Regions from separate parts of the Ureibacillus suwonensis genome, predicted to be linked through region 2. Evidence: predicted binding sites of a transcription regulator. Region 2 holds the regulator's gene; each other region holds the start of a gene.
The links. Region 2 encodes LexA, which represses DNA repair genes until DNA is damaged. Its sites were predicted from a motif close to CGAACATATGTTCG; they were not measured.

Region 1 (11,101 bases), on a different contig from region 2:
ACGGTAAAGCATGGATTCTTACATTGTCCTTTGGTCTGATGGGTATGCTATTTTACTCAATTACGGCATGGCTACCTCAAATCATCCAAGGAATGGGGTACACGAAAGATTACGCCGCAATCGCATTAACAATTTTCGTAGTCGTGCAAATACCAGTTAGCCTAGTGCTTCCAATTTTGTTAAGAAGGTTTCACTCCCGTCGTTTCTGGTTGATTGTAGAATCCATTATAGAACTTGTTGGATTTATTTTACTCGTGCTAAATATTGAACCGTTGCTAGCTTCTGCATTGATAGGTATTGGAGCAGGCGGATTGTTTCCTTTAAATCTTCTTTTGCCAATTGATGCTACAGATAACGCTCATGAAGCAGCCTCTTGGTCGGCCATGATACAATCTGCTGGTTATGTAATTGGTGCATTAGGTCCTATTATTCTCGGTTGGATTTATGACGCAACGAACAGCTTTACTTCTGCAGTAGTTGGAATGATAGTGATTGTTCTAATAATGATGATTTTTCAATTTGCAGCAACCGCAAAAAGAAGTGTTAACACATTACACATTCAAGGGGAAAGCACAAGATAGTGGTGAGAAGCAGACCGTCGTTTAAGCAAGTCATTTTATTGCAGGTTGAAATGAAGGTTAAAATAATTGGATATTGAACCAGAATGTGAATGATTCTTTCTTTTATTTTTTGAAAACACCCAGCTATCTAGTAAAGAAACTGGGTGTTTTCAGTATTTATTTACTCATCGATTCATTCATTTTTTGTTTTTTATGCTGGATATGGTTTGTTCCCCATTCGTGCATTGCGTGTAAGATTGGTTCTAAGCTCCGGCCGTACTCGGTAATCGAATATTCCACTTTAGGAGGAACCTGTGGATAGACAACACGCTGAATAATATCCTCGTTTTCTAACTCACGTAATTGATTGGTCAGCATTTTTTGTGTAATTCCAGGTATACTTCGTTTTAAATCACTAAATCTTTGAGTACCATTCTTCAATAAATGCAATAAGATAATGGGTTTCCATTTTCCGACTAATATGCCTAAAGCATCTTCAACACGACAAAGATCTGGTTCTATATTCATTCTAATTACCCCTTTAGTATCTTTTTGTCAATTATGATGCTTTTTAGTTTGTACTTCTTTTTTTACTTTACGTGCGCCCGGCATGTACATGAACTATAGGGTGTAAGTCCCGAACCCCGAAGACAGAAGTAGAGGTTAGCTCAACGAAAGGGTGTCCGTGGTGACGCGGAATCTGAAGGAAGCTGGAGGCAAAACACCGGTCCGAGGAACACGAACCTCATATAAGGCTAGGTATGATTGAGTGAGTTTGCGTAACAAAACAAAGCTCTTTCTGTCGAAGGTCATATCGAGTAAATGAGGCGGATAGATGGTGTGAAAGTGCATGTACTTACCCGGGGAGGTCTGGCGGATAGGTGAAGTACGCTTCATAACCTACTTAGTGATAAGTAGCTGAACCGTCAGAAGTCAGCAGAGGTCATAGTATTAGTTGGTTTAGAACTACTAAGAAGGACCGAACAATTAAGAGAGAATAGCCCTTGGCATTCAGTGAGTCATGATGAACACAGAAAACGTAGTACCTCACTTGAGGAAGGAAACGGTGAATCCCGTGGGAGACCTCTTGGAGGGTGGAGTGACCACTGGCATAAGAAGACAAGCTATTCACGGAAGTTATGAAAACTTGCGTCAATTATCTTAATTGAACCGCCGTATACGGAACCGTACGTACGGTGGTGTGAGAGGACGGGAGTTAATCGCTCCCTCCTACTCGATTTATCCAAATAATCCCACTTGCCGTCTCAATGGTCTCATTCTAGAATAAGTTATAGAACATTTGTTCTGTTCATATAATAGAAGTGCGGAGGTGGTTGGCATGCGCATAAGCGAACTGAACTACACGAACTTCAGCCCCGAAGAATTGCATCGGCTTCTTCCGGAACGCTCGATCATTTGCATTGATATGCGCTGCTTTTATGCCAGCTGCATGGCGATGCTTCACAATCTGAATCCAATGGAAGTGCCCATTGCGGTTGTAGGAAACTTTGAGCAAAAGGGAAGCATCGTGCTTGCTGCATCACCGCCGATGAAGAAACGCTTTGGCATCAAAACGGGCTCCCGCCTTTATGAAATCCCAAAACATCCGGACATTCGGCTGTTTGAACCAAAAATGGAATTTTTCGTGCAAATGTCTATGGAGATTACCAATTTAATCAATCAATTCGTACCGAAAGAAGCGATTCACGTCTACAGCATTGATGAAAGCTTTGTCGACTTGACGGGCACCGAAAAACTTTGGGGTCCTCCTGAAAGAACAGCGAAATATATTCAAGAAAGGATCTATAGCCAATTCCAAATTCCAAGCGCGGTGGGGATGGGGCCGAATATGCTCATGGCAAAGTTGGCTCTTGATTTGGAAGCGAAGAAAACCGACTTTGCCCACTGGACTTATGAAGATGTTCCGAAAAAGTTGTGGCCTGTTGCGCCCCTTTCCGACATGTGGGGGATTGGGCGACGCATGGAACGCACGCTGAACAATATGGGCATTTTCAAAGTGGGGGACTTGGCCCGAACCGATTTGCAACTGCTGGAAAAACGCTTCGGCATTTTAGGAAATCAATTGTACTACCACGCGTGGGGAATTGATTTATCTCCCCTTGGCGCCCCTCTTGCGGAAGGGCAAATCAGCTTCGGAAAAGGGCAGGTGCTCATGCGGGATTATCGGACCCGCAGCGAAATCCTTGCCGTCATTTTGGAAATGTGCGAAGATGTGGCGCGCCGGGCAAGGGAAGCTTATCAGGCGGGAAGAACGATTTCCCTCGGTGTAAGCTACAGCAAAGATGCCTTTGGGGGAGGGTTTCATCACTCCCGGACGATTGATGAACCGACGAATGATACGATGAAAATTTATGAAGTGTGCAAAGGGTTGCTTGATGAATTTTATGCGGAACGGCCGGTACGGAAACTTTCCATCAGCCTCTCCAAACTGGAAACGGAACGCTCGATGCAATTGAGTTTTTTCGATCAGCAAAAATGGAGAAGGAGAAAACTCGGTGCAGCGATGGATGCTTTGCGCTCCAAATGGGGGCCAACCGCCGTGCTTCGCGCAGTTTCTTATACGGAAGCGGGAACGGCTCTTGAGCGGGCGCAACTCTTGGGTGGACATAAGAAATAAGGGAGAGGGAAACTCCTTGCCGGAAAACGAAAACTTCATCCAGCCACCTCCAAAGTTCTGCGAAATCAAAGAGGTGAAGAAAATGATCCGAGACCGCGGAAATATCAAATGGAATGCGATGATGCTTCCGGAACATGTGAAAATGCTCCGGGAATGGAGGGAAAAAGACCGGTGCGAAGAAAAGCCGGTTCTTGATGAATGGGCATTGCAAGATTTGAATGAACAGCTCCTCATTGCCTGCACCAATCACTATGAAGTGGAATTGAACATTTGGCAAAACCATCGCACCTCCAAAGTGGCAGGGAAGATAGCCAAACTTGATGACAAACGGCGCATCTGCACATTGGAAGATGGCCGCTCCTTCTCCTTTGAATCCATCTACGGCATTACCATCATGGAATAAAAAATAAAAATCCCCCTCTGGTCGAATGAATAGCCCGCCGGAAAGCACTGGCATATAAATAGGTTACAACATAATCTATATTGTTCGCGCAGTGGTCTTGAATTCACAAGAGGAGGGGCGAGATGAAGAGAATACTTGTCACAGGCGCGCTTGGACAGATTGGTTCGGAACTGGTGAGAAAGCTCCGGTTTGAATACGGAAAAGATAATGTGCTGGCGACGGATATCCGGGAGGACAAAAACCATGACGGTCCCTTTGAAGTGCTGGATGTGCTCGATGCATTAAAAATGTACGAAGTGGCGAAAAAATTTAATGCGGATACGATGATTCATTTGGCCGCATTGCTTTCCGCAACGGCTGAAATCAAACCCATTCTTGCATGGGAATTGAACATGGGCGGTTTGTTGAATGCATTGGAAGTATCAAAAGAATTAAATATGCAGCTCTTTAATCCGAGTTCCATTGCCGTCTTCGGGCCCACAACGCCGAAAATCAATACACCGCAAGAAACATTACAACGGCCTACAACGATGTATGGCGTGAACAAAGTGGCGGGAGAATTGTTATGCGATTATTACCATTTGCGCTATGGCGTGGATGTGAGGGGGCTTCGTTTCCCAGGGTTGATTTCACCGGGGACGCCGCCTGGTGGGGGAACGACGGATTATGCGGTGGAAATTTATCATAAAGCGGTGAATGAAGGAAGTTACACTTCTTATATTGCAGAAGGGACTTATATGGATATGATGTATATGCCGGATGCATTGAACGCCATCGTTGATTTAATGGAAGCCGACCCCGCCAAATTGACCGTGCGCAATGCCTACAATGTTTCCGCCATGAGTTTCGACCCGTCGGAAATTGCGGCGGAAATCAAAAAACATATCCCGCACTTTGAAATCAAATAGGATGTCGATCCCGTTCGGCAAAGCATTGCAGAAAGCTGGCCCAATTCCATCGATTCATCCCGGGCCATCGCGGATTGGGGATTCAAAGCGAGGTATGATTTAGAAGCGATGACGATTGACATGCTCGATAAAATCGGCGGAGGCATTACGAGCAAAACACCGCTTTAAAGGACGATGATCATAAAAAAGAGCGCAATAAAAAAAGGGGAGGTTCACAGCAGGAACGTCCCCTTTTCTCATCTTATTTATTTTTGAGCAATTCAAATACTTGTTGCACGTCTTTGTCGCCGCGGCCGGAGATATTGACGATAATGGTATCTTCAGGTGATAAAGTTGGTGCAAGCTTCAATGCATGAGCGACTGCGTGGGAACTTTCAAGGGCGGGAATAATGCCTTCTGTTCTTGATAACACTTGGAATGCATCCAGCACTTCTTCGTTTGTGACAGTGACATATTCTCCGCGGCCTGTTTCATGCAAGTAAGCATGCAGCGGTCCCACACCCGGGTAGTCCAAGCCGGCAGCGATGCAGTCTGTTTCGAGCAAGTTGCCTTCTTCATCTTGAAGGACGTAGCTTTTGAAACCGTGAAGGACGCCTGGAGTCCCTTTGGTAAGCGTTGCGGCGCCTGCAGGTTCCACACCGATTAAGCGCACACTTTCATCGTTGATATAATGCGCGAAAGCACCAGCCGCATTACTGCCGCCACCAACTGCCGCCACAACCGCTGTCGGAAGTTTTCCTTCTTTTTCTAAGTGTTGTGCGCGGCTTTCCCGGCTGATCACGGATTGGAAATGTTCAACGATTTCAGGATATGGAGTAGGGCCAACTGCTGAACCTAGCAAATAGAAAGTATGATCATGGTTTTTCACTAAATCAAGGAATGCTTCATCCACCGCTTCTTTCAATAAGCCGTTTCCTTTATCGACAGCAACCACTTTTGCGCCGAGAAGCTCCATGCGGAACACATTCAACGCTTGGCGTTTCGTATCTTTTGCCCCCATGTAGATTGTGCATTCCATTCCGAACATCGCAGCCGCCGTCGCAGTGGCAACCCCGTGTTGACCTGCTCCCGTTTCAGCGATGATTCTTTTTGCCCCCATGCGTTTGGCAAGCAGAATTTGGCCGAGTACGTTGTTCAATTTATGGGATCCTGTATGGTTCAAATCTTCCCGTTTTAAGTAAATTTTTGCTCCGCCCAATTTTTCTGTTAAATTTTTGGCGAAATAAAGAGGGGTTTCACGGCCGGCATATTCTTTCAAGTAATAATTGAGTTCTTCATTGAAAGCCGGGTCGTCTTTGACTTTTGCAAATTCTCCCGCAATTTTCTCCAGCACTTTTTGCACTTCTTCTGGAACGAAGCTGCCGCCATAGTTTCCGTAGTAACCGTTTTGAATTAAAGTTTGATTCATGTTTTCCAACTCCTTTTTTATATTATTGTCAGATAAGTCATGAAATTCAATAGGGAAAATATAAGAAGGCTGTCGATAATGCCACAAAACCTGTCAATAATGCCACAAAACATGGCAATATCGTCACAAAAAGTGTCAATATTGCCATAAAAACCGCCAATCATTAAGCCAGAGGAACCGTCTTCGAAGCTTTCACCAAGTGTTCAATCGTATCCCAATCATCTTTGGTCAAACAGTCGACAATCTTGCTTCCCACGATGACGCCACTTGCAAAGGAGCCGAATTGCTTCACGTGTTCAGGAGTGGAGATGCCGAAACCCGCCAACACCGGGGTATCGGTATAGCTCTGGATTTTTTTGAAATGGCTCTCCAAATCTCCTTCGAAAGTGGAGCGGGCGCCGGTGATTCCGTTGACCGTCACCGCATAAATGAATCCTTCGCTCGCTTTGGTCAATTTTTCGATCCGCTCCGGCGTACTTGTCAATGAAACAAGCTGCACTAAATCGATGCCGGCTGCCTTCAAGGAAGGATGGACAAGGCCGCTTTCCTCCAGGGGCATATCCGGAATGATAACGCCACGAATCCCTGCATCATAAGCATCTTTTGCGAACTCGCCAATTCCGTAGGCCAAAACCGGATTTAAATATGTCATCGCCACCAATGGAACGGTAATTTCCTCTGCAAAAGCGGCAAGGGTTTCAAGCACTTTTCTTAATGTCACGCCTTTCGCCAATGCCCGCATGCCAGCCTCTTCAATCGTCGGTCCATCCGCGACCGGATCGGTGAAAGGGATGCCCACTTCAATGGCCGTGACGCCGAGTTCCTGCAATTTCAAGATGGTGGGTTTCAACTTTTCAAGTCCACCATCACCGGCCATAATGTAGGGAATAAACGCTTTATGGCCTTGGCGGGTTGTTTCTAAAATCGCTTCTGTAATTCGGCTCATGCCAAGTCACCTCCAAAGGCATCGTAGATTGTGTGCACATCTTTATCACCGCGGCCGGATAAACAAACGACGATGATTTGATCTTTATCCATCGTTTTAGCCAGTTCCGTTGCATAGTGAACGGCATGGGCGCTCTCAAGGGCAGGGAGGATTCCTTCTGTCCGGCATAGAAGTTTCACTGCCGCAAGGGCTTCTTCATCCGTTGCCATCACGTATTTTGCGCGGCCGGTTTCATGCAGATAGCAATGTTCCGGGCCGACCCCGGGATAGTCAAGGCCCGCTGAGATGGAGTAGGCTTCCTGCACAAATCCGTTGTCATCCTGCAATAAGTACATATAAGCCCCGTGCAGTACGCCCGTTTTCCCGCCGTTGATGGCGGCTGCGTGTTTGCCGGTTTCAAACCCTTTTCCTGCAGCTTCCACACCGTACAAGGCAACTTCTTGATCTTCCACAAAAGGATGGAACATGCCGATGGAGTTGCTGCCGCCGCCGATGCAGGCGACAACCGCATCCGGAAGGCGGTTTTCCTTTTCTAAAATTTGTTTTTTCGTTTCATCCCCGATGACTCTCTGAAAATCGCGAACGATGGTAGGGAAGGGATGTGGCCCCATGGCGGAACCTAAGATGTAATGGGTTGTTTCCACGTTTGTCACCCAGTAGCGCAAGGCTTCGTTCACCGCATCTTTCAGCGTTCTGGATCCTTTTTCAACCGCAACCACTTTTGTGCCCAACAGTTCCATTCGGAATACGTTCAGCGCCTGGCGTTTCACATCTTCAGCCCCCATGAAGACGACGCATTCCATACCAAGCAGGGCGCAGGCGGTTGCCGTTGCCACACCGTGTTGGCCGGCACCTGTTTCCGCCACGATTTTCGTCTTGCCCATTTTTTTGGCGAGCAATGCCTGGCCGAGGGCGTTGTTGATTTTATGTGCGCCGGTATGGTTTAAATCTTCCCGTTTTAAATAAATTTTGGCGCCGCCGCAATGTTCCGTCAGCCGTTCCGCAAAGTAGAGGGGTGTCTCCCGGCCGACATAGTCTTTTAAATAATAGCGGAGTTCCTGTTGGAAGGACTCGTCATGTTTATAATGTTCATAGGCTTCTTCCAGTTCTTGTAAAGCGGTCATCAATGTTTCCGGAACAAATTGTCCGCCGAAACGGCCGAATTTGCCTTTGATTGTAGTCGTCATATCAGTTAGCTCCTTTTACGGTTTGTTGTGAAGTTTTTACGGCTTGGATGAAGGATTGGATCAGTTCGCCGTTTTTTTCGCCATTTTGCTCAACACCGCTCGATACATCCACAGCGGAAGGCCGGACGGTGGCGATGGCTTTTTGCACGTTTGAAGCATTAAGCCCACCTGCCAAAATCACTTTCTCCCTTGGGATGGAAAGTTGATCCAAAAGCGACCAGTCAAATACTTTTCCGCTTCCGCCTGCGTAGTCCGTTCCGGGTGCATCGAACAAATAGTAATCTACGTTAAACTTGCCGGCTTTCTTCACATCTTCCTCATCCCGAATGGAAAAGGCTTTGATGGAAGGGTAGCCCAATTGTTCAATAAAGGCCGGATCTTCATTGCCATGATATTGCACATAATCGAGCGGTACGTTTTCAAAAGCCTCTCTCACTTCGTTCTCAGTGGGATTGACGAAGACGCCCACTTTTTTCACGTGGTTCGGCACCAGTTTCGCCAGTTTCCGGGCTTTTTCAATGGAAATTTGCCGCTTGCTCGGCGCAAACACAAAGCCTACAAAATCAGCTCCCGCATTGACGGCACAAAGTACATGCACCGCTTCTTTCAACCCGCAAATTTTCACCTTCGTCATCGCTCTACATCCTCTAACGCCGGAAGTTGGATTTGAAACGATCTTAACGTGTCTTCCGGATTTCCGCTTCTCATCAATGATTCACCGACGAGGATTCCCCGCGCACCGGCGTTCGCCACCCGCTCAGCATCCGCTGTTTCAAAAATGCCGCTTTCACTGATGAAGGCGATGTCCGGATAACGGTTGATGGTTTCTGCAAGCTTTTCCGTTTGGGCCAAATCCACATGGAATGTTTTTAAATCCCTGTTGTTGACGCCAAGAAGTTTTGGTTGAATGCGGAGGGCACGCTCCAATTCTTCTTCGTTGTGCACTTCCACCAGAACTTCAAGACCCAGGTTTGTTGCGTACTCATGCAATCCGGCCAACGTTTCGTCATCCAAAGCGGCTACAATCAGAAGAATGACGGATGCACCGGCATGAAGGGCATAGTCGATCTGAACTTTATCGATGATGAAATCTTTATTTAAGATAGGGAGATGGACGTTTCTTGCAATGTCCGCCAAATCCTCAAAAGAACCTTTGAAATATTTTTCTTCCGTCAATACCGAAATGCAGGCGGCCCCTGCCTTTTCGTAGCGCTTCGCCTGTTCCACCGGGTCCACATCCGCATTGATGATGCCTTTGGAAGGGGAGGCGCGCTTCATTTCAGCGATAATTTGCAAAGTGTCCGATTTTTTGAGTGTCTCGTACAACGATGGCCGCTTTTTGATTGGCGCGTTCAAGTCGGGCGTTGTTCTTTTCAATTGAGGCAGGATGGATTTTTTATGTTCAATAATCGTATCTAAAATCGTCATCAGAATGTTTGCTCCTTTATGATGTTTTGGCTGAATTCAACGACTGCTTCAAGTTTCTCGTAAGCGCGTCCGGATTCGATGGCATCGCGGGCCATGCAGACGCCATCTTTCAGAGAATCAACGGCGCCATAAGCGAAGAAACCGAGCGCCGCATTCAAAACGACTGCATCATAATAAGGCGTGCGTTTTCCTCTTAATAAATCTTTTAAAATTTCCGCATTTTCTTCCGGCGTACCGCCACGGAGATGGGTGATGGATGCGGGTTGCAATCCCAATTCTTCAATGTTGATCGCCAATGGTTTAATTTCCCCATTCAGAAGCAGCACGGAGCGGTTCCGATGATCGAGGGAAGCTTCATCCATCCCTTCCGATCCCGATACAACAATTGCGCGTTTCCGTCCTAAAATGCGCAACACTTCCGCATAGTGTTCGACAAAATCCGGCCGGTTAATGCCGACGAGCTGACTGTCCAAGTCCACGGGATTTGTCAATGGACCGACCAGGTTAAAAATTGTCGGTTTTCCGATGGCCCGCCGAACTTCACCGATGCGTTTCAATTTCGGATGAACGGCAGGGGCGTAAAGAAAAACGATGCCTTCCCGCTTCAACAATTGGACGGATTCTTCGACTGTAAAATCTGTATGGATGCCCAATGCCTGAAGAACATCGGCGCTGCCGGAAGAGCTGGAAATTTTACGGTTGCCGTGTTTTGCCACTTTCACGCCGCTGCTTGCCAACACAAAAGCGGAAGTGGTGCTGATGTTGAAAGTTTGCAGACCATCGCCGCCGGTACCGCAATTGTCTATATAAGTCCCTTCCGGAACAGGAATTTTGATTGCATTGGATCTCATCACGATGGAAAGGGCGGCAACTTCTTCGGCTGTTTCTCCTTTTTCGCGGAGGGCCAGCAAAAATTCCGCAATGGCTTCTTTTGGCGTTTCGTCGTCAAAGATGATTTCCACCGCTTGAATCATTTCATCGTAGGGCAAATTTTCCTTTTGCTGAACTCGTTTTGTAAAAGCTTGAATGTTCATTCTATCATCCTCCAAATTTGATAAATTTGAAGTTTAGATAGAATAGCCGCAATAAAAAAACCTCTGCAAACGGGCGTGAAATCCCATTTGCAGAGGACGACCGTGCTGCCGCGTTGCCACCTCTGTTGAAGTAACGACTACTTCCACCTCAGTGTGCCCAGCTGTGTGGGGCACTTCCCGATAACGAGGGAAAGACGTCAACCACTTGCGCAGTTGCTCTCGTAAGGCCCATTCACGAATGGCATGCGCCAGTTTTCACCGTCCACTGGCTCTCTTAAGCGATGCACAGTTCGTTACTTTTCCTTACTCATCAATTTTGGCTCGGCTATTCTCTACTAAACTCAGGCTCAACTCAACTCGTTGCGGTGCTGTGCTTCCACAGCCTTTCTCCGCCACGAACAATTTAATTGATGACTATTTTATTCAGAAATTGTATGAATGTCAATAATATTCACGCAATTTCATGAAAAAGAAACACAAAACCCGGGGCATATCCCTGCACCCCGGGTTGATATCACTTATCGATCAGATGTTTGAAATCCAATCGTTTGTCCAGCAATTTCATGATTGGTATGCCAATTAACAATAC
Region 2 (11,101 bases):
AAGAAACCAACTCCACTTCATACGGTTTGAAAAACATTGCCGAAAGAGCCGTGGAAATCGGAGCGAAATATAAAGTTGTTTCCGTTCCCGGAGAAGGAACCATTGTTGAGGTGAAAGTGCCTTTGAATAAAGAAGAGAAAGAGTCGGAGGAAGGCGAATTGTCCGAAAAGGAAACGGGAGGTGCAATCGATGATTAGGGTGTTCATTGCCGATGACCACGAGATGGTCCGTATCGGTGTTTCCACTTATCTTTCCGCTCAACCGGATATGACCGTTGTGGGAGAAGCGGAAAATGGAAAAGAAGCAGTGGAAAAGGTTCTCCAGTTGAAGCCGAATATTGATATTATTTTGATGGATAACGTCATGCCTGTCATGAACGGAGCCGAGGCGACGCAGGAAATTTTGAAAGTGTGGCCGGAAGCGAAAATCATGATGGTGACCAGTTTCCTGGACGATGATAAAGTCTACCCCGCATTGGAAGCCGGCGCCATCAGCTACATTTTAAAAACGTCCAATGCAAAGCAAATTGCGGATGCCATCCGGAAAACCGTCCAAGGGGAATCGGTGTTAGAACCTGAAGTCACTTCAAAAATGATTCATCGGATGCGGAATACGGGCAGCCGCCCTCTTCATGAGCAACTGACCGAACGGGAAATGGAAGTGTTGCTGCTCATAGCCAAAGGAAAATCCAATCAGGAAATTGCCGATGAATTGTTTATCGCGCTAAAAACGGTAAAAACCCATGTGAGCAACATCCTCGCCAAGTTGGAAGTGCAAGATCGGACCCAAGCAGTGGTTTATGCTTTTCAAAACGGATTGGTGAAGTGATAGATTGCCTCCATTCCATGATGAAAATGGTCCATGGGAGACGATCTATAGCAAGGAAAATTTTCAGCTGTACCTTTTCATTGCAATCAGTTATCACACATTATGTATGTGGTCAAACTGCCCTTCTGTGACCAGCACAAAAGGGCAGTTTTTTATTCTTCCCATTTTTTCGCCTGAATGACAAAGGATTTATTTTCCGTGCTCTCCAACGAAAAGGAATTGCTGATTCCATCCGTTGCGTCTATCACAATACGCAAATGCTGCCAGTAAGGGAGATTCGCCCGATGCATGTAATATGGGAAATAAGGTTACTCATTTTCGCATCCGCCCTCCAACGACAAACAAAAAAATAAGCTACCCCTTACAAATGTACAAAAAGGGCAGCTTATTATAATTTTATTCCGCTAATTTCTTTGCTTGGATGATAAAGGATTTATTTTCGGTGCTTTCCAGGGAAAAGGAATTGCCGATTCCATCGGCCACATCGATCACCATCTGCAGATGTTGCCAGTACGGGAGATTGGAACGATGCATGTAATAAGGCACCCCTTCCATAACCTCTCCAATCTGTTCATCCTGGCTGCTTAGATAGAAGTCCTCTTTTTTCATACAGATGGGGGAAGTTCCATCACAGCAACCTTCCGAATGAACAAATATGAGCTCTCCGTGTTTTGCTTTAAGATGCTGTATCATGTCCATGGCAACTTTTGTGGCAATGACTTTTCGCATTAGAAGAAGCCCATTGATCCTTTATTGTAACCGACTAAAATACATTTTGTTTGTTGGTAATGGCTAAGCATCATAAGATGGTTTTCACGGCCAATACCGGATTGTTTGTAACCACCGAATGCGGCATGGGCTGGGTATTGGTGATAAGTGTTCGTCCAAACGCGGCCTGCTTGAACGGCGCGGCCTGCTTTATAAGCCGTTTCAATGTTGCGGGACCATACACCGGCACCCAAACCATATAATGTATCGTTGGCGATTGAAATCGCTTCATCAAAGTCTTTGAATGTAGTGACAGAAAGAACCGGTCCAAAGATTTCTTCCTGGAAGATACGCATTTTGTTGTGGCCTTTGAATACCGTAGGCGCTACGTAATAACCGCCTTCCAATTCACCTTCCAATTTGTTTTGGTATCCACCGATGAGGCATTCCGCACCTTCTTGTTTACCAATTTCAATGTAAGAAAGGATTTTATCCAATTGTTGTTTGGAAGCTTGGGCACCCATCATGGTTTCAGTATCTAACGGGTTGCCAATTTTGATTGCTTTAATGCGTTCCATCACTTTTTCCATGAATTTGTCATAGATGGATTCTTGTACTAATGCACGGGATGGACATGTACAAATTTCTCCGGAGTTTAACGCAAATAATACAAAACCTTCAATGGCTTTATCTAAAAATTCATCATCTTGATCCATGATATCTTCAAAGAAAATATTAGGTGATTTTCCGCCAAGCTCTAATGTTACAGGTATGATGTTTTCTGTAGCATATTGCATGATGGAACGGCCAACTGCTGTTGAACCGGTGAACGCGATTTTTGAAATGCGCGGGTTTGTTGCAAGAGGTTTGCCCACTTCGATACCCGTACCTTGAACAATATTCAACACGCCTTTTGGCAATAAATCTTGAATCAATTCAAGCAATACACAAATGGAAGCAGGTGTTTGTTCAGCCGGTTTCAACACGATACAGTTACCTGCAGCCAAAGCCGGAGCGATTTTCCAAGCGGCCATCAGAAGCGGGAAGTTCCAAGGGATGATTTGTCCAACAACACCCAAAGGTTCATGGAAGTGGTATGCGACTGTATCTTCATTGATTTCACTGATTCCGCCTTCTTGAGCGCGAATGGCTCCTGCAAAGTAACGGAAATGATCAACCACGAGAGGGATATCCGCATTCAACGTTTCACGAACCGCTTTCCCATTGTCCCAAGTTTCTGCAACGGCGATCATTTCGAGGTTTTCTTCAATGCGATCCGCGATTTTATTTAAAATTTGTGCACGGTAAGCGACAGACGTTTTTCCCCAAGCGTCTTTTGCAGCATGCGCCGCATCAAGCGCCAACTCGATATCCTCTGCCGATGAACGTGGAACGGTTGTAAACACTTTTCCTGTCACCGGAGAAATGACTTCTAAATATTGACCTTTTACTGGAGGAACCCATTCGCCGCCAATAAAGTTTTGATATTGATCTTTAAAATGTACTAGAGCACCTTGTGTGTTCGGATTTGCATAAATCATGCGTTTCCCTCCAAAATTTATAGATTATAAGCCGTTGCAACTAGTCCGTCACAAAACTTATGAACCTATCATGCTCCTTTTTTTGAGAAAATGCAAACGTTTACGCTTATAAAAAATTTTATTAATATATTTTAAAAATCTGATAAAAATTTAATTTTACGCATAATATATTTAAGCGGAAATATATTAAAATAATAATTATTTAAAATAATTTTAAAATAATAGCTATTCAATATTGCTTGTTCAATAAAAAAAGCATCCCCTCAATGGAGATGCTCTTTATATTTTTATAAGGATTTTACTTTATTCACGATATTTTCAACAGTGAATCCGTATTTTTCCATCACAACTTCCCCAGGAGCGCTCGCACCGAACTTGTCGATGGCAAGCACGTCTCCATCAGTGCCGACGTACTTGTGCCAACCCAATGAAGAAGCCATTTCAATCGCCAAGCGTTTTGTCACGGCTTTAGGCAATACGGACTCTTTATATTCATCGGATTGTTTATCAAAACGGTCGATGGAAGGCATGGATACAACCGATGCATCGATTCCTTCTTCACGCAACTTTTCTTGGGCCTTAACAGCCAAAGAAACTTCGGAACCAGTGGCAATTAAGATTGCATCCGGTGTTTCTTTCGTTGCCGGTGATACGACATAACCACCTTTTGCAACGCCATCTTTCGCCAATGTTGCCGTATTCTCAAGCACAGGCAAGTTTTGGCGGGACAATACTAGGACTGTTGGTTGGTCTTTTGATTGAATCGCCAGTTTCCATGCTTCACGGGATTCGTTGGCATCCGCCGGGCGAATCACTGAAACATTCGGCATTGCACGGAATGAAGCCAAATGTTCAATCGGCTCATGGGTTGGGCCATCTTCACCAACAGCGATGGAATCATGAGTGAACACATAAGTGACCGGCAATCCCATTAATGCGGACAAACGGACAGCTGGACGAACATAGTCGGAAAATACAAAGAATGTACCTCCAAATACGCGTAATCCGCCGTGTAATGCCATTCCGTTTAATGCAGCGCCCATTGCAAACTCCCGAACACCAAACCAAATATTGCGCCCTTCCGGCGATTGTGCTGAGAAGTCGCCGCCGCCTTTGATTGTTGTTTTGTTGGAACCTGCCAAATCGGCGCTTCCACCGAAGAAGTATGGGATTTTTTTCGCTAAAGCATTGATCGCTTCACCGGAAGAAGAGCGGGTCGCAATGGATTTGCCAACTTCATAAACAGGAAGCTCTGCATCAAAGTCTTCAGGAAGTTCACTATTCATTGCTTGAATGAACTGTTTTGCAAGTTCCGGATACTCATTTTGATATTTTTCAAATGTTGCATTCCATTCAGCCTCAGCTTGTACTCCAATTGCTTCTATGGCCGTTTTGAATGTTTCGTAAACTTCTTCCGGAATATCAAATGGCTCATGGTTCCAGCCGTAAAATTCCTTCGTCAATTTAAGTTCGTCCGCTCCTAATGGCGCACCGTGGACGTCGGATTTGCCTGATTTATTTGGTGAACCGTAGCCAATGATTGTTTTAACTTCAATTAATGTAGGTTTCCCTTTGGATTGTTTCGCTTTTGCAATGGCTTCATTGATGGCATCCACATCTGTGCCATCTTCCACACGCAAGTAATTCCAGCCGCACGCTTCAAAACGTTTTTGAATATTTTCAGAAAACGCTTTTGAAAGGTCGCCGTCCAATGAAATGTCATTGGAATCGTAAAGGACGATCAATTTTTCAAGTTGCAGATGTCCGGCCAATGAAATCGCTTCGCCAGCGACACCTTCCATTAAATCTCCGTCACCACAAAGGGCATAGGTATAATGGTCGACTATATCGTACCCCGGTTTGTTGTACATCGCTGCGAGATGGCGCTCAGCCATTGCCATACCTACTGCCATCGCAATGCCTTGTCCAAGGGGACCAGTCGTAGCTTCCACTCCTACAGTATGGCCGTATTCAGGATGCCCTGGCGTTTTTGAACCCCATTGGCGGAAGTTTTTAATTTCTTCCATGTCCAAGCCATATCCGCTTAAATGAAGCAAGCTGTATAACAACATGGATCCATGACCTGCGGAAAGAATGAAACGGTCGCGGTTGAACCAATTCGGATTTTTCGGATTATGGCGCATTTGTTTCGTCCACAATGTATAAGCCATTGGAGCCGCACCCATTGGAAGTCCTGGATGCCCTGAGTTCGCTTTTTCAATCGCGTCAATGGATAAAGTTCGGATTGCATTAATTGCTAATAAATCCGCTGTAGTTGTCATTTTTTGACATCCTTTCTCGTGCTAAAAATAGTTCCGTATTCAGTTTAGACAACATTTCCATAGAAAACAATCTATTTTTTAGGAATATTGTGTGTTAGCTTACATTTATTTGACATCACCAGGACTTCGTCAATTTAATCGGTTGCGGCGAAGTTGTTTTATTTTTTCCGGTGTAACATCATTTCCTTCAATATCAAAAATTTGCACGTTTTCGATGGTCTTTCTGAAAGATTCCCGGAAAGACTCCAAATATTCCTTCCGAAGCAATGTTCGCTCTTTTGCTTCCTCTTCCGTCAATTTGCCCTCTCTTGCTTTTCTTGTTAATTCATTGATACGGTCGATCTTTTCTTTTGGTAACATTCAATCACACCTTTCCCTTTCAATACAAAAAGAATATGAAAAAAAGACCCGAAGTGCAAGCAGATTAGCCTTCAAGTCTTTCTTTATATTCCATATATCTGCGGTGAACGGTTGCTTTGCTCACATCATATCCCAATCCTCTTAAAGTGGATGCAATTTCTTGAAATGTCAACCCCTTTTCCCGCAGCTTGACAATTTCTTCAACAGGAACTTCAATCCGGCCCCTTCCCTCACGATTATGTTTATTTTTGAAATTCCGTTCGGGACGATATCCGTTTTCAACGGCCCGGCGCATTCCCCGCTGAATTTTTGCATTATGTATTTTCCGTTGATACTCCTCTACAATCGCTAATATTTTCAACAGCATTTCGTCCATTTCGTTCAATTTCAATGGACCGGCATCATTAAGGGAATATACATCCGTCTCGCTTTTTTTAAGCAAATGCAGTACCGCTACCCGGGCATGTCCACGGCCTAATCGGGTTTCATCCTGTACGAAGACAGCAGAAATTTCATTTTCCGAAATATAATCCAGCATTTCAAGCAGTCCATCACGATCAACATCATAACCGCTGTGGCAATCTTCAAATATATTATCCACACGAAAGCCCAAACTTCGGGCATATCGTGAAAGCTCTTCCTTTTGCCGTTCCAGGGAAGTTTCCTGTTCAGCTTTTTCCGTACTTACTCTTGCATAAATAACCGCCTTGTTATTTCCCATTATCGTTTGCTCGCTACCTTTACTGATTGAATTTCATCCTCTTCATTAATGGCAATATAGATCGCATCTTTCGGAACCGGGATCATCAACGTTTCTCCGGCAATGATATGTTCTCCGTCAAGATTGTTTTCAACCGCCACCATCCGAATCCAATCCTCTTTCGTCAAATTTCCTTTATAGCGATCCGCCAATGTCCAAAGGGTATCGCCTTCTTTGATTGTAATTTGTTCGAAAGTCAATTCCCCTTCATCTGTAATAAAAATATAAGCAATTATGATTAAAGAAACAATAATCAGCACTTTTAAGTAATGATTTCTTTTTAACCAAGCCATAATTTTCTTCCCCTTTTACGAATGTTTGTTCCGAATATCTGTTCTTACTTTAATACGAACGTACGTTTTTGTCAAGAGTGTTTTTCGAACTTGTGTTTGCATTCTCCGAGATTCATTGCTATACTATATGTAAAATATGTAAAACTATTCACATTAGAGGTGACCACGATGGAAAAGCTGTCAAAAAGGCAAAGAGATATTTTGGAATTTATAAAGAAGGAAGTTCGGGCAAAAGGATATCCTCCATCCGTTCGGGAAATAGGTGAGGCGGTTGGGCTTGCCTCCAGCTCAACAGTACATGGTCACCTTACGCGCCTGGAACAAAAAGGATATATCCGAAGAGACCCGACAAAACCTCGGGCGATTGAAATATTGGATGGTGAAGAAGAACCGCAAAAACAATCAGTAATTCATGTGCCATTGGTTGGCCGGGTGACTGCCGGAAGCCCAATTACAGCGATCGAGAACATCGAGGAATACTTTCCTTTACCTGACGCATACGGAACAAGCAACGATCAATTATTCATGTTGGAAGTGATGGGGGATTCGATGATTGAAGCAGGGATTTTGGACGGGGATTATGTCATTGTAAAGAAAACATCCACTGCGAATAATGGGGATATTGTAGTTGCCATGACCGAAGAAAATGAAGCGACCGTGAAACGTTTTTATAAGGAAAAAGACCACTTCCGCCTTCAACCGGAAAACTCGGCGATGGATCCGATTATTGTGGATAAAGTGACCATCTTGGGAATCGTTGTTGGTTTGTACCGAAGATTTCATTAATGAAATAAAAAAACTCGCAATCTCTTAATTGGAATGCGAGTTTTTTTATTTTATTTTTTTCTACAGGCATGAACAAATGCTTCAAATAACTTCTTTGAAACCTCTTCGCCGCAAATGGCCAATTGTTCCGGATGCCATTGAACGCCCAGACAGAACGGAGCCGTTTGATGTTCCACCGCTTCCACTATGCCATCGCTTGATACTCCGACAACCCTGAGATCTGCCGCAACATCCTTAATCGCCTGATGATGGAAGGAATTTACTGAGATTTTGTCCGATTGAACAATTCGGCTCAATCGGCTTTGTTTTTGAAGCTGTACAAAATGGGACGTTTCAAAGCGGGGAGAGGTTTGGGAATGAAGGAGAACCTTTCCTTCCAATTGATCATAAATATCCTGGTAAATGGTTCCCCCAAGCGCCACATTCAATACTTGCAAACCACGGCAAATGGCAAGAATCGGAATATGGTGTTGGATCGCCAGTTTTGTCCATTGGATTTCCCGTTCATCCCGTTTCGTGAAGACCCTTCCCAACTTTGGAAGCGGTTCTTCTCCAAAGAAAATTGGATTGATATCCCCTCCGCCGGTAAGCAATAACCCATCAATTGTACAAATCATCCGGTCGCCAGCCGATTCTTCGGCATATGGCAGGCAGACTGGGACTCCTCCCGCATCCACCACCGCTTTCACGTACGCCTCATTAACCTTATATATCCCATCATCCCAATCCAACGTGATGCCAATTATCGGTTTTATGCAGGTTTCCTCCTTTATGGCTAAAATATTCCTGACCAAAGGCAAAGAGTTTGAACATTTCTTACTTTAAATGCTGCATATTCCGATTGTTTTCGACATCTTTTGCTTCATAGTGACAAAGGTTTGACAGAAAAAAGATTCATTTTTACTAATAGAGATTCGGACCGGAATAGAGCTTTCTGCTTACAATGGGAAAAGAGCATCTTCCAATTCCATAAATTATTATTTTCACTATAGCAATATTTAAAGATATTTCTTTTTCAATCACTAATAATTCTGTTAATTAATAGTTTTTTATTATAATATAACCAGTTCATCAAAAATAATAGGTCGTGCGGCCTTTTGGATTTTTAGAAAAAGTTACTATTTATCCATAAATACTATTAAGTAATTTTATACCATTGACGGTAATATTGAGAAATTTTATATTCATTATGTAAGATGTCTGTACTACTCCGATTCGAAGATCATTCTTCGACAAAAGTAAGACAGGCTATACATAATGCTGGGAGGTGTAGTCATGGAATTAGTAGGAAACTTATTACAATTAGTACTTGGTTTACTTAACAGCCTTTTAGGCGGTCTTCTTTAATCCTGACAAACAGAAAGTTTCTTTATAAGCTTTCTGGACAAGCTGTTCTTTATTTCAATTTGGAATACCCAGCTTAAGCTTTTAGCTGGCATAAGTAAGATATGGGATGAACTTATGCCGGCTAATTTTCTTTTCAGGTCAACATGCAAATGATGTCGACAAAATTCATCTTGCATAGTAAATCCTTCATCATCATATTTTTGAATTTTTTATGAACCATGTTTGAAGAGCCTTTTCTGATTGACAAAGGCCGTAAGTTGAATACTGTCTCTCTTTCCAATTTATAACAAGTTCCCTTTTATACATAACATCCTTTAAAAGGATCAAAGAACAGAGAAAGGGCAGTTACCCTTAAAATCAGTGTTCCAATTACACAATCCAATCAGTTTGCTGGTATAAAGTCCCTATCGGAGAGGTTGGGGCTTGTACCAGCTACTATTATTTTTGAAAAATCTCCCAACAACATAATTCTTTATGACTATTCATAGAGAAACATTACTTTATCATCTTTGGTTAGCTCATCAAACCATATGAATTTTCTGTTACAATATTACGCTTTCTTTATTGTTTTTACCATTTTTACGCTTATAATGTCAACATGGAAATTTTATTCGGTATCCGTTTCTTTTTGTCTTCAAATCTTATTAGCCCTGCCCATCTTCAACGAATAGCATAAACTTCTGATTTTCGTTTCACCGCTTATCCGCTTTTTGAATTTTTCCGGAAACCCTTCAAAATTCACACCATTGCATTTTCCAATAAAAAAACACCCCAAAAGTCAGCTTTTCCAGTCCAACTTTTGGGATGCGGATTCATCATCTATCCATTATCCACCATATTATTAAAGCTCCAAATCAGCAGAGGTTTCTACACTTTAAAACAAATTCCAATACCATCGGATCATTGCATCGCCGTAAAAATATACAATGATGGCCGCAACGGCAATGGATGGCCCAAAAGGAACCGGGACTTTGCGGCTTTGCTTGCGAACTTTGATTACAATGATTCCAACAATCACGCCAATAACACTGGCCAAAAACAATGCGAGCAATGTCTTCACGGTTCCCAAAACCAGCCCAATTAAGAAAAACAGCTTAATATCGCCTCCACCCATTCCGCCTTTTGAGATCACAGCAATGAAATATAAAATGCCAAATCCGGCCGCAGCACCGAGGAGGGAATCCCACCACGGTTCAAGGGGGGAAGCGATACGGCCGATGATCAGAAAAGGCAGAAAGAAAAGAAGCACTTTATCTGGAATGATCATGTATTGAATATCCGAAACGACGATTATGGCCAATAATGAAATGAAAAAGAGTGCAACGGCCAGTTCAATCGATAGTCCAAGCAACAGATAACTCCATACGAAAAGCACTCCGGTTAGTAGCTCTGTTGCTACATAAATGGGTGATATTTTGGCGCCGCATGTCCGGCATTTTCCATGTAAAAAAATGTATGAAAACACCGGAATCAAATCGATGGCGGTTAACCGTCTTTGACATTTCGGACAATGGGACGGCGGCGTAATGATGGACTCCTTTAACGGAACACGAAGTCCCACAACGTTATAAAACGAGCCTAGCACAATCCCAAACAGGAAGAAAAAAACAGAATACAAAATATCCATAAAAGCGCTCCTCACAATTCCAATCGATTACACATCCCCTTCATAATAGAAGGTTGTCACTTGGATTGTTGCTTCGATGCTGTCTTCCGGATTTTCGGCGAATTCATTTTCTTCACCTGGCAATGAAAAATCGATGATATCGATGTGCATGATACGTTCAATTTTTTCAATTTCTTTAATAAAGTTTACTAAATGCTGAAAGTCCGGAGATTGTACGTCAATTTCAAAGGTGATTAATTTCAATTCTGGCGGCAAGGATTCATTATCGATCGGAGAAACTGGTGCTTCATCTGATTCTTCTTCGTTTTCTCCTTGAGATGTTCCTTCATTTTCCCCATCACTTTCATCCTCTTCGGCAGAAGCATCCGGCCGGTCAAATCCGGAATCAGCAACAAGCGTATCATAGTTGTTAAAATCGATGGATAAAATTTTTGTTCCTGAGACGTATTGAGTTTCTTCTATATTTAATACCAAATCGTCCAAGTTTCTTGTTTGAGGCACTTTTTTCCGCATTTCAAAAATTGTTGCCTGATCGAGGTTTTTCGATGCGTTGATCTCCTCGATTTGCT
Region 3 (11,101 bases), on a different contig from region 2:
CTCAACATGGAATATGAAATATCCAAACAAATTTATCCATTATATGAATACATGAACCGCCGCCTGGTTGAAGCGAATATAAAAAACGACACCGAAATGGTGGATGAAGTGATTGGGCTGGCAACAGAGTTCCGCGATACTTGGAAAGAGGTCATCAAGCTGAACCGCCAACAGCAATTTCAAAATGTGCAACAAGTGTAGATCGCTTTGAAATATCCTGCGTGTTTCCTATTTCCCCATAAAAACGCTTTGCATCCTTCTGTTTGGCTGCAAGGCGTTTTTTAAAATCAGGAAAAATGGAAAGTTCCCTGATGCGCACCTTCGCATTTCCTGTATGTAAATTAGCGGAAAAAGGAAAGATGTTTCGACAATGCTCCAGGTATGGATCCAATCTTTTTATTAATATACAGTAATTTTTAGCAAAGGGTGTTTGTCCGTATGTACTTAGGGTATAAACGTTATAAGCACTGAAGGATTTCGGCAGTTGTATTCCGGTTGCGGATGACAGATCAATGGCGGTTGAAATCGGTCATGGAAGGGCATCTTTGTCCAATTTTCCTTGATTTATTCATTCCTTTTTTGGATTTTGAAAATTTGTCGAATTCCTAAAAACATCACATAAATTATAGAAGGAATTTGCAAACTTATGTAGAATATAATTTACATAGGGTAAGTAAAGGAGGAGTTTACATGCTAAACTTTAACATTCGTGGTGAAAACATTGAAGTAACTCCAGCAATACGTGAATACGTTATCAACAAAGTTCAGAAAATTGAAAAATATTTCAATGAAGGAGTTAACGCAACTGCCAATGTAAACTTGAAAGTATACAATGACAAGAAAGCGAAAGTGGAAGTAACAATTCCGTTGAAAAACTTAACGCTCCGTGCCGAAGAACGTCATGAAGATATGTATGCAGGAATTGACTTGATTGTAGATAAACTTGAACGTCAAATCCGAAAACATAAAACAAAAGTCAACCGCAAGCTCCGTGACCGTGAAGGTGTAGGCGTTTACTTCGCCGGCACTTCTGTTCCAAACAATCATGAAAACGGAAAAGAAGAAGAATTTGAAATCGTTCGTACAAAACAATTTGATTTGAAACCAATGGACGAAGACGAAGCCATCCTTCAAATGAACCTGCTCGGCCATGACTTCTATATTTACACTGATGCGGAAACAAACAGCACTAACATCGTTTACAGACGCAAGGACGGAAAATACGGCTTAATCGAAACAACTTAATTCTTTTCCCAAACCGAATCCAAGCTCTCTGCTGCATGTCAGCAGGGAGCTTTTTCACATTAACGATAATGCATCGGGGGGTTCAGAGAAGGGGTGTGACATGCTTTCACATAAGCTGCCGCAGTCATTACGGAGGCTCCTGAAGGTTGCGCTTCATACTTCCACACAAGCCGCCGCAGCACGTACAGCCGCCCCTGAAGGTTGCGCTTCATACTTCCACACAAGCCACCGCAAAATCGTACAGCGCTCCCCTGAAGGTTGTGCCACACTGCTGCACAAGCGCCGCAGCACGTACAGCCGCCCCTAAAGTTTTTGGGTTAGCCGCCCAAAATCGTATAGCATCCCCTAAAGTTTTTGGGTTAGCCCCCAAAATTCGTACAGCCCCTAAATATTATGTCTGCTCCCCCATGAAACACTTTTCCTTATCCCCGGCTTGAAATGGAGAAGTCCCCTTATCTGTTATTCTTCAAGTGATGACCAGTAGCTGCCCCCGTTCCGATGTTGCGATTCACCAAATAAATGCTTGAACCGACCAACATCATCCCGATAAACAAATTTTTCGTGATGGCTTCATCCAAAAAGATGGCACTGACGAAGACGGAGATGATCGGCACTAAAAACGTATAGGCGCCGACTTTGCTTGCTTCCCCTTCATTCATCAGTTTAAAATAAATCACTTGCCCCGCAGCCATTCCTGCCGTTCCGCCCCAAACGATGGTGCTGATCAAATCCACGTTCCAAACGATTGCATGGACGCCTTCAAAGAAGTACCCGGAAAGGAGAAGCGTTCCGCCGCCAAGGATCAATTGCATCACGACCATCCAATAGAAATCGATGCGGGTTTTTAATTTCTTGACAAAAATGACCCCGCTGGCCCAAGCAAGTGCCGTGGCAAGGGCGAGAATCACCCCGATGGCCGAGAGATGGATCATCAAGCCATCCATGCTCACCAGCACAATCCCGGTAAAGCCGAGCACCAGGCCTGCCATTTTGGCGATGGTCATCTGTTCATTCAAAAGCCACCAGGACAAAATGCCGAGCAGCACCGGCTGGATGTAGACAAGCACGGAAAACAGTCCCCCCGGCAAATACACCATCCCGACCGTTTGCAGGCCAAGGTAAAGGATATTATTTAAAATTGCCGAGATGACGTAAAACTTCCAATGTTCTTTGAACCGGATCAAATGCCGCGATTTCCACGCGAATATGAACAGGAGGATTCCCGCGATAAAGGAACGGATGCCGGCGAAGAGGAGCGGAGGCATAAATTGAACCCCATGTTTATAGATGGGCCAGCTCACACCCCAAATGATGATTAACAAGGCAAGAAGTATATAGGAAACGGATGGATTTTTCCTTTCTGACAATGGACAACCTTCTTCCGTAGCGTAGTGGCTTTGATGGGTGCCCATTAGTATATGTGGAAATTCCATGATTGGTGCCCTTTTGGAGATGCAGGCATTTGGCCTTTTCCTGCTTCCTCCATCTGACCTTATACAAATTGCCGGTTTTGAATATTTTCATCCATGCCATAAAAGAATTAAAATAAATTTAAAATTCTACTAGGGTTTGACAAAAGGAGCAAAAGTCATGACATTACCTAAAGCATGTACAGTGGCAGGAGCAGCGGCCCGCAGTGGTGCCGGCATCCAGGCGGATTTGAAAACCTTCCAGGAACTTGGGGTGTACGGGTTTACGGCCATCACCGCCATCAACGCCAAACATCCAAGCAAAGAACAAGGCTTGTTCATCCAGCCTTTAGATGCCATCGAAGCGCAACTTCTCATCATCAATGAACAAGAGGACATCGATGCATTGAAAACCGGCATGCTCTTTTCAAAGGAAATCATTGAATTGGTGGCAAATTGGCTGGAAACCGCTTCAATCGAAAACATCGTCGTCGATCCGGTGATGTTCGGGAAATTCGGCTCGCCACTCCTTGATTTTGATGCGATGGAAACGCTCAAAACGAAGCTGATTCCACAGGCGACCATCATTACGCCGAATATGCCGGAAGCCACTTATTTGCTCGGCGGCCAGGAAATCAACTCCATCGGGGATTTGCAGGACGCGGCAAGAGACCTTCTGCAGCTCGGTCCAAAATATGTGCTTGTGAAAGGCGGCCGTCTTGAAGGGCCGGCAGTGGACATTTTGTACGATGGGAATAAAATGATCCGATTGGAAGCCCCTCGAATTGATACCATCCATACTAATGGCGCAGGTTGTTCCTATTCGGCAGCCATCACGGCGGAACTGGCGAAAGGAAAACCGATTGAAGAAGCGGTGGCGAATGCCAAAAAGTTTGTCACAGCGGGCATCAAACGCTTCATTCCTTTCGAATATGCCCCTGGAATGATTGATCATCGCGCTTATAAGCTGTATGGGGAAGAGGAAGTGCGAATAACGGAAGTTTAATTGGTGAAAGGCAGTGTGTGTTGGTGTCCCGGCATAAACTGCTTTTCTTATTTGTGAGAATCCCCATTCCCCCAATCCATTTCCATTCATTTTCTCCCTTCCAATTTATTGTCTTTTGAGCAATAATAATTGTGGTTCATACTGTCATCTTTCTCCCGATTAAATCTGACAACTTCTTTAAAACAATGGCGCTTATTTGCACCAATATTCCACGAATGATAAAATGAAAGTTAAGACTGAATGGGAAGTGAAGATTTTCGATGGCAAATATTTTAAATAAATTATTCGATGTTAACAAAAAAGAATTGAAACGGTTGAATAAAATCGCGGATGAAGTGGATGCATTGGCTCCACAAATGGAAAAGCTTTCTGATGAAGAACTTCGCAATAAAACAGAGGAATTCAAAGCGCGTTATCAAAACGGTGAAAGTTTGGACGACTTGTTGCCTGAAGCTTTCGCTGTTTGCCGTGAAGCCGCGCGAAGAGTGCTCGGCTTGTACCCTTATCGCGTGCAAGTGATGGGGGCCGCGGTGTTGCATGACGGAAACATCGCTGAAATGAAAACCGGGGAAGGGAAAACATTGACTTCCACAATGGCTGTTTATTTGAATGCCCTTCCAGGCGAAGGTGTCCATGTGGTGACAGTCAATGAATACCTAGCAAAACGTGACGCCACAGAAATGGGCAAACTGTATGAATTTTTAGGTTTGACGGTTGGGCTCAACTTGAACAGCTTGACGAAAGAAGAAAAACGCGCGGCTTATGCAGCGGACATTACATACAGCACCAATAATGAACTTGGTTTCGACTATTTGCGCGACAACATGGTGCTTTATAAAGAGGATAAAGTGCAACGGCCATTAAACTTCGCCATTGTCGACGAGGTGGACTCCATCTTGATCGATGAAGCGAGAACACCGTTGATCATTTCCGGACATGCAGGGCGTTCCGCCAAACTTTATGTTCAGGCGAATGCTTTCGTCCGCATGCTCAAAAAAGATGAAGATTACACGTATGATGAAACGACAAAAACCGTTACACTTACGGAAAGCGGTATTACGAAAGCGGAAAAAGCGTTCGGTATCGACAACTTGTACGATTTGTCCCATGTCCGCTTGCTCCATGCCATCAACCAATCCTTGAAAGCCCATGTGGCGATGCACCGGGATGTGGACTATGTGGTGCAAGACGGGGAAGTCATCATCGTCGACAGCTTCACTGGCCGTTTGATGAAAGGACGCCGTTATTCCGACGGGCTTCATCAGGCGATTGAAGCGAAGGAAGGCGTGGAAATCCAAAACGAATCCATGACAATGGCAACGATTACCTTCCAAAACTACTTCCGTATGTACAAAAAATTGGCCGGTATGACCGGTACAGCGAAAACGGAAGAAGAGGAATTCCGCAATATCTACAATATGAACGTTGTGGTGATTCCGACAAACAAACCGGTTGCCCGTATCGACAAACCGGATCTCATTTATGCCACAATGAAAGGGAAATTTGAAGCGGTGGTCAGAGACATTGCGGAACGCCATGCCAAAGGGCAACCGGTGCTTGTGGGTACGGTGGCCATTGAAACTTCTGAAATCATTTCGGAGATGTTGAAAAAACATAAAATTCCGCATAACGTATTGAATGCGAAAAACCATGAACGGGAAGCGGAAATCATCGCCCAAGCCGGACAAAAAGGCGCCGTGACCATCGCGACCAACATGGCCGGCCGTGGTACGGACATCAAGCTCGGCGAAGGGGTCAAAGAGCTTGGCGGACTTGCGGTCATCGGGACAGAACGCCACGAATCCAGACGTATTGACAACCAGTTGCGCGGTCGTTCCGGACGTCAGGGGGATCCTGGGGTATCCCAATTCTATTTGTCCCTTGAAGATGATTTGATGCGCCGCTTCGGTTCCGACAGCATGAAAGCCATGATGACGAAATTGGGGATGGACGATTCCCAGCCGATCCAGTCAAGAATGGTGTCCAAAGCGGTGGAATCCGCCCAAAAACGCGTGGAAGGCAACAACTTTGATGCCCGTAAACGTTTGTTGCAATACGATGAAGTGTTGCGCCAACAACGGGAAGTGATTTACAAAGAGCGGAACGCGGTGTTGGAATCCGAAAACATGCGCGAACTGGTGGAAAACATGATCCGCGAATCCATCGAAAACATGGTGCATACGCATACGGCAGGCAATAAAGATGACTGGAACTTCAAGGCGATGGAAGATTATATCAAAGCCAATCTCCTCGATGAAGGCGAGATTACGGTGAACGATCTTCAAGATAAATCCCCTGAAGAAATGATCGAGTTTATTTACGATAAAGTGATTGAACGCTATAACGAAAAAGAACAAGAATTGACGCCTGAGCGCATGCGCGAGTTCGAGAAAGTCATCTTGCTCCGTTCCATCGATACGAAATGGATCGACCATATCGACGCAATGGACCAATTGCGTCAAGGTATCCACCTCCGCGCTTATGGACAAACAGATCCGTTGCGTGAGTATGAGCAAGAAGGTTTCGCGATGTTTGAAGATATGGTTGCCGCCATCCGCGAAGACGTGACAAGATATGCGATGAAAGCACAAATCCGCAGCAACTTGGAACGTGAAGAAGTGGCAAAAGGACAAGCGGTGAATCCGAAAGAAGACGGCGAAAAGCCGAAACGCCAACCAATCCGCAAAAAACAGGAAATCGGAAGAAATGACCCATGTCCATGCGGCAGCGGCAAAAAATATAAAAACTGCCATGGCGCAATATCCTAATGTGATTTTGCATAAGATGGGTTTGTGAAATTCAGGTTTTACGTACAATGGTATTTATCCAAAACCGTTGTCATCTTTCCGATGGCGCGGTTTTGTTTCGTGAGGATGTGCATGGCGGCGGGATGCCGCTATTGTTCCTATTCAAAATCAAATGGATAAATGGAGGAACTTTTATGGAATTATCAGATGTGAGAAACACGTTGGAAAATACAGCCGAAAAATTGGCGGATTTCAGGGGGTCTCTTTGACTTAGAAAACAAAGAAGCCCGCATTCAAGAGTTGGAAGAAATCATGATGATGCCGGATTTCTGGGATGATCAAAACAAAGCCCAAAGCATCATTAATGAAGTCAATAGTTTAAAATCCATCGTGAATGAACTGAATGATTTATCTTCCACTCAAGAAAATTTGGAAATGACCCTTGAACTGTTGAAAGAAGAGCCGGATGAAGATTTGCAGGCAGAGCTCGTCCAGGAGTTGAAAGAGTTCGAGGAAAGATTGGAAAACTTTGAGTTGCAGCTTTTATTAAGCGAACCATATGATAAAAACAATGCCATCCTGGAGCTTCACCCGGGAGCAGGCGGTACGGAATCCCAGGACTGGGCTTCCATGCTTCTCCGCATGTATACGCGTTGGGCGGAAAAACATGGCTTCAAAGTGGAGACGCTGGATTATCTTCCTGGGGATGAGGCCGGAATCAAATCGGTGACATTGCTCATTAAAGGCCATAACGCATACGGTTACTTGAAGGCGGAAAAAGGGGTGCATCGCCTCGTGCGCATTTCGCCTTTCGATGCAAACGGCCGCCGTCATACTTCTTTCGTTTCTTGCGAAGTGATGCCTGAGTTCAATAATGAAATTGAAATCGAAATCCGTCCGGAAGATTTGAAAATCGATACGTACCGTTCCACTGGTGCAGGCGGCCAGCACGTCAACACGACGGATTCCGCTGTCCGCATCACCCACATCCCGACAGGCATTGTGGTGTCTTGCCAGGCGGAACGTTCCCAAATCAAAAACCGCGAAAAAGCGATGAACATGTTGAAAGCGAAATTGTATCAATTGGAAATTGAAAAGCAGGAGCAAGAATTGGCCGCACTCCGCGGGGAGCAAAAGGAAATCGGATGGGGCTCCCAAATCCGTTCATATGTGTTCCATCCATATTCCATGGTAAAAGACCACCGCACGAATGTGGAGACCGGAAACGTCCAAGCGGTGATGGATGGCGAGATTGACATGTTTATTAACGCATATTTGCGCTCCCAAATCGCATCGAAAAAATAATGGATGGTTGAAAGCGTGCAGAATCAATGGATGGTTCTGCACGTTTTTTTGTTTGAATAGGAGCCAATTTTGGCGAAGCACATTGAAAGATGTTATTTGTGCAAGTGGTGATGGGATTTGAGGTGCTATCCGAGCAAGCAGAGGTGCTATCCGAGCAAGCAGAGGAGTTATCCGGGCAAGTAGGGGAGTTATCCAGGCAAGTCGAGGAGTTATCCGAGCAAGCAGAGGTGCTATCCGCGCAAGTGAAATATGCATTGGCAGGAGTTGAGAGTGAATCTGCACGAAACGCTCCCCCATAAATGCCCTTCATCCCCCAATCCCCCTTCATCCTCACTAAATAAACCATCATCTAACCCCATTTAGGCAGCATCCACACCAATAATGGATTTTATCCCCACAAAGTGGCCTCCCATAGTTCAAAACCGCACCCTCCATTTAAAAAAGAAAAAAGCTGCCAAAAAGTCGATATCAATCCACTTTCAGGCAGCCATTTCATATGAACACGGAGCCCACCCTTTTTACAGGGGGAAGATTGGGTGAGCTCCGAATCACACCCTCTTCAGAAAGTTATGTATTTTGATCAAATTTGCTTCTCCCCAACAAATCCACAATTGCATTTTTCATGGAATATGTTCTATAATAGAAATAGAACATTTGTTCCTATCCAAAGATTTTTATCAGGGAGGAATTTGTATGGCGCACATCCCGATTGAAGCTGTGCCGTATTTGGAATCAGCCATTTATTTGCCGATGTTGCTCATCGTGTTGGAAAAAGATTATGAACTTATAGAGAAAGGTCCGTTTAAATTAAAGCGGCCGTATGTACACTTGATTGAAGAAGCCAAAAAGTTGGCCGAGAAAGATTTGCAAAACACCAAATCCTATTTGAAAAAGAATTCTTTAAAGGTCGTTCAAGGGAAAAGGGACGACCTGTTCACAGAATACCTGTTTTATTACAAGCAGGTTTCCGAAGTCAGAAGGTATTCCAATATCCGGTTGCGAAATCGTGTTGAGGAATTGTTGAATGATTATTTGTCATCATCCGGGTCATCCAGAAAATCCAGTTCCCTTTGAAAAAGCTTTCTCTGTTTTAACGCATATTTTAGAAGCATTGTGGCACATGCGTATTGTGCGCAGAAAGAAGTGTAGTGGATGGGCAATTCGATTTCCACTTCATTTTTTAAAGTGATGATGGTGCCATCTTTGCCTTTTCGGATGTTAATAATCGCATGTTGCGCAATCCAAATATTTTTTGAAGAAGAGGGTGATAGGACCGGTAAAAAGACGTATGGTTGATCATAAGACAAAACGATTGGAACTTTATGTTTCCCCTTCCCCAAAAACCTTTTTGAAAAGTCCATAGACGCTTTGTAAGTGGTGCCCAGCTTTCTGAAAGTGTCATTGAGGAGTTTCAGCGGTTTCTTATCGATGTAAAAAATTTCGAATTTGTCATAGACCCGTGAACAAGATTTGCCGTTATACTCGACAGGTTCTACGACATACGTATTAGGAGTAATGTAATACCAATCGAAATCTTTCAAATCAGCCATTTTTTTCACCCTTTCTAAAAATATGGTAATTTGGTAGTTCTAATATCATAATAATAGGAAAGTGCTAGAAAATCAATACAAATTTTTGAAAATACAGAATAAACTGAAAAACGATATTTCAACCCGTTTTTGCGACCAAAATCAAAATTTCGGCATTCCATTTCGCATAATGATGCGGAAAATCAAAAAGTGAATTCATGCACATATATGCTTTTTTACACATAATAAAAAGGAAAAAGAAAGTAGAAATGACTAAAATTATACTGCAAGAGTTTTATTTTTCTAAAAATATTGAAAATTCACACCCGATTTTTTATAATAGAAAAAAGGAATCGGGGTGATATCGATGGATAAAAATAATTTTTACGCAAACTTCTCTAGTGCAGCAGGGTCAAATCCAGCAGTAAACGATTCTGAAAAATTGTTGAACGAAATTTACGTAGACTTGTTCTTGAACCGATTACAAAGATTACATCGGATTGAACAATTAAGGGATTTCATCGATCAGGCGTTGGATGAAAGAAATGAAGAAGCGTTCCATAAATATGCGAAGGAATTGAATGAGTTGCAGGAGTCACTGAACTGAGCCACCACTATCCATATAAAAAAAGCCGCCTTTTGCACAAGCTTATACAAGCATGCAAAAGGCGGCATTTTTTGTGCCTGTAAACACGTTTTTCAGAATGTACGTTCGCGAAATGAATGATATTTACAGTAGGATATGCTAAAATATTCATACGACATATTGGGAAAGGACGAGTGAAATATGGCCGATACTTTTGAATTGCACGCTCCCTATCAGCCGAGTGGCGATCAGCCAAAAGCGATTGCCCAGCTTGTTCAAGGCATCCGGGAAGGCAAAAAGCATCAAACGCTGCTCGGTGCGACAGGAACGGGGAAAACCTTCACCATTTCGAACGTCATCCAGGAAGTCAATAAACCGACGTTGGTCATTGCCCATAACAAGACCCTCGCCGGACAACTATACAGCGAATTCAAACAGTTTTTCCCGAACAATGCAGTGGAATATTTCGTCAGCTACTACGACTACTATCAACCGGAAGCGTATGTGCCGCAATCGGATACATACATCGAAAAAGATGCCAGTATCAACGACGAGATTGATAAACTGCGCCACTCCGCCACAAGCGCGTTGTTTGAAAGAAGAGATGTCATCATTGTGGCATCCGTTTCCTGCATTTACGGTTTAGGGGATCCGGACGAGTACCGCGAGATGGTGGTGTCCATCCGAAAAGGGATGGAAATCGAGCGGAATCAGCTGCTCCGCCGGTTAGTGGACATCCAGTACGAAAGAAATGATGTGAACTTCCAGCGTGGTACGTTCCGGGTGCGCGGGGACGTAGTGGAAATCTTCCCGGCTTCCCGGGATGAACATTGCATCCGCATCGAATTTTTCGGGGATGAAGTCGACCGTATCCGGGAAGTGGATGCATTGACCGGAGAAATCATCGGGGACCGCAATCACGTCGCCATCTACCCGGCTTCCCACTTCGTTACAAGAGAAGACAAAATGAAAAAGGCCATTGAAAACATCGAGAAAGAGTTGGAAGAACAACTGGAAAAATTCAGAGCGGAAGGAAAACTCCTGGAAGCGCAACGTTTGGAACAGCGCACAAAATACGACTTGGAAATGATGCGGGAAATGGGCTACTGCTCCGGCATCGAAAACTATTCCCGCCACTTGACATTGCGGGAACCGGGAGCCACTCCGTACACGTTGCTGGATTATTTCCCGGATGATTTCTTGATTGTTGTGGATGAAAGCCACGTGACATTGCCGCAAATCCGGGGCATGTATAACGGCGACCAGGCCCGGAA

Region 1: ACFPOH_RS04035 (Y-family DNA polymerase) is a predicted target of LexA. The motif match lies at 1,854-1,867, and genes of this name have one in related genera.
Region 3: ACFPOH_RS01250 (YhjD family protein) is a predicted target of LexA. The motif match lies at 8,360-8,373, and genes of this name have one in related genera.

The regions. Positions count from the first base shown of each region.
Region 1 is NZ_JBHSNQ010000040.1:31,230-42,330, reverse strand. It holds gene ACFPOH_RS04045 (MFS transporter) at 1-581, shown strand, start outside; gene ACFPOH_RS04040 (winged helix-turn-helix transcriptional regulator) at 738-1,088, opposite strand; gene ACFPOH_RS04035 (Y-family DNA polymerase) at 1,900-3,198, shown strand; gene ACFPOH_RS04030 (YolD-like family protein) at 3,215-3,601, shown strand; partial or broken gene ACFPOH_RS04025 (NAD-dependent epimerase/dehydratase family protein) at 3,724-4,677, shown strand; gene trpB (tryptophan synthase subunit beta) at 4,751-5,917, opposite strand; gene trpA (tryptophan synthase subunit alpha) at 6,081-6,863, opposite strand; gene trpB (tryptophan synthase subunit beta) at 6,860-8,050, opposite strand; gene ACFPOH_RS04005 (phosphoribosylanthranilate isomerase) at 8,052-8,684, opposite strand; gene trpC (indole-3-glycerol phosphate synthase TrpC) at 8,681-9,478, opposite strand; gene trpD (anthranilate phosphoribosyltransferase) at 9,478-10,512, opposite strand; T-box leader at 10,602-10,832, opposite strand; gene ACFPOH_RS03990 (QueT transporter family protein) at 11,027-11,101, opposite strand, start outside.
Region 2 is NZ_JBHSNQ010000048.1:116,125-127,225, forward strand. It holds gene ACFPOH_RS04970 (sensor histidine kinase) at 1-197, shown strand, start outside; gene ACFPOH_RS04975 (response regulator transcription factor) at 190-828, shown strand; gene ACFPOH_RS04980 (DUF779 domain-containing protein) at 981-1,118, opposite strand; gene ACFPOH_RS04985 (DUF779 domain-containing protein) at 1,225-1,557, opposite strand; gene exaC (acetaldehyde dehydrogenase ExaC) at 1,557-3,077, opposite strand; gene tkt (transketolase) at 3,365-5,359, opposite strand; gene ACFPOH_RS05000 (DUF896 domain-containing protein) at 5,489-5,719, opposite strand; gene ACFPOH_RS05005 (YneB family resolvase-like protein) at 5,784-6,440, opposite strand; gene yneA (cell division suppressor protein YneA) at 6,440-6,772, opposite strand; gene lexA (transcriptional repressor LexA) at 6,941-7,558, shown strand; gene ACFPOH_RS05020 (gamma-glutamyl-gamma-aminobutyrate hydrolase family protein) at 7,609-8,358, opposite strand; gene ACFPOH_RS05025 (prepilin peptidase) at 9,780-10,532, opposite strand; gene ACFPOH_RS05030 (potassium transporter) at 10,560-11,101, opposite strand, start outside.
Region 3 is NZ_JBHSNQ010000013.1:2,447-13,547, forward strand. It holds gene fliS (flagellar export chaperone FliS) at 1-201, shown strand, start outside; gene hpf (ribosome hibernation-promoting factor, HPF/YfiA family) at 691-1,245, shown strand; gene ACFPOH_RS01215 (hypothetical protein) at 1,399-1,536, opposite strand; gene ACFPOH_RS01220 (DMT family transporter) at 1,698-2,678, opposite strand; gene thiD (bifunctional hydroxymethylpyrimidine kinase/phosphomethylpyrimidine kinase) at 2,836-3,660, shown strand; gene secA (preprotein translocase subunit SecA) at 3,921-6,428, shown strand; gene ACFPOH_RS01235 (hypothetical protein) at 6,476-6,676, shown strand; one part of gene prfB (peptide chain release factor 2) at 6,602-6,673, shown strand; one part of gene prfB (peptide chain release factor 2) at 6,675-7,712, shown strand; gene ACFPOH_RS01245 (MbeD/MobD family mobilization/exclusion family protein) at 7,802-8,011, shown strand; gene ACFPOH_RS01250 (YhjD family protein) at 8,406-8,786, shown strand; gene ACFPOH_RS01255 (competence protein ComK) at 8,741-9,262, opposite strand; gene ACFPOH_RS01260 (IDEAL domain-containing protein) at 9,609-9,848, shown strand; gene uvrB (excinuclease ABC subunit UvrB) at 10,029-11,101, shown strand, end outside.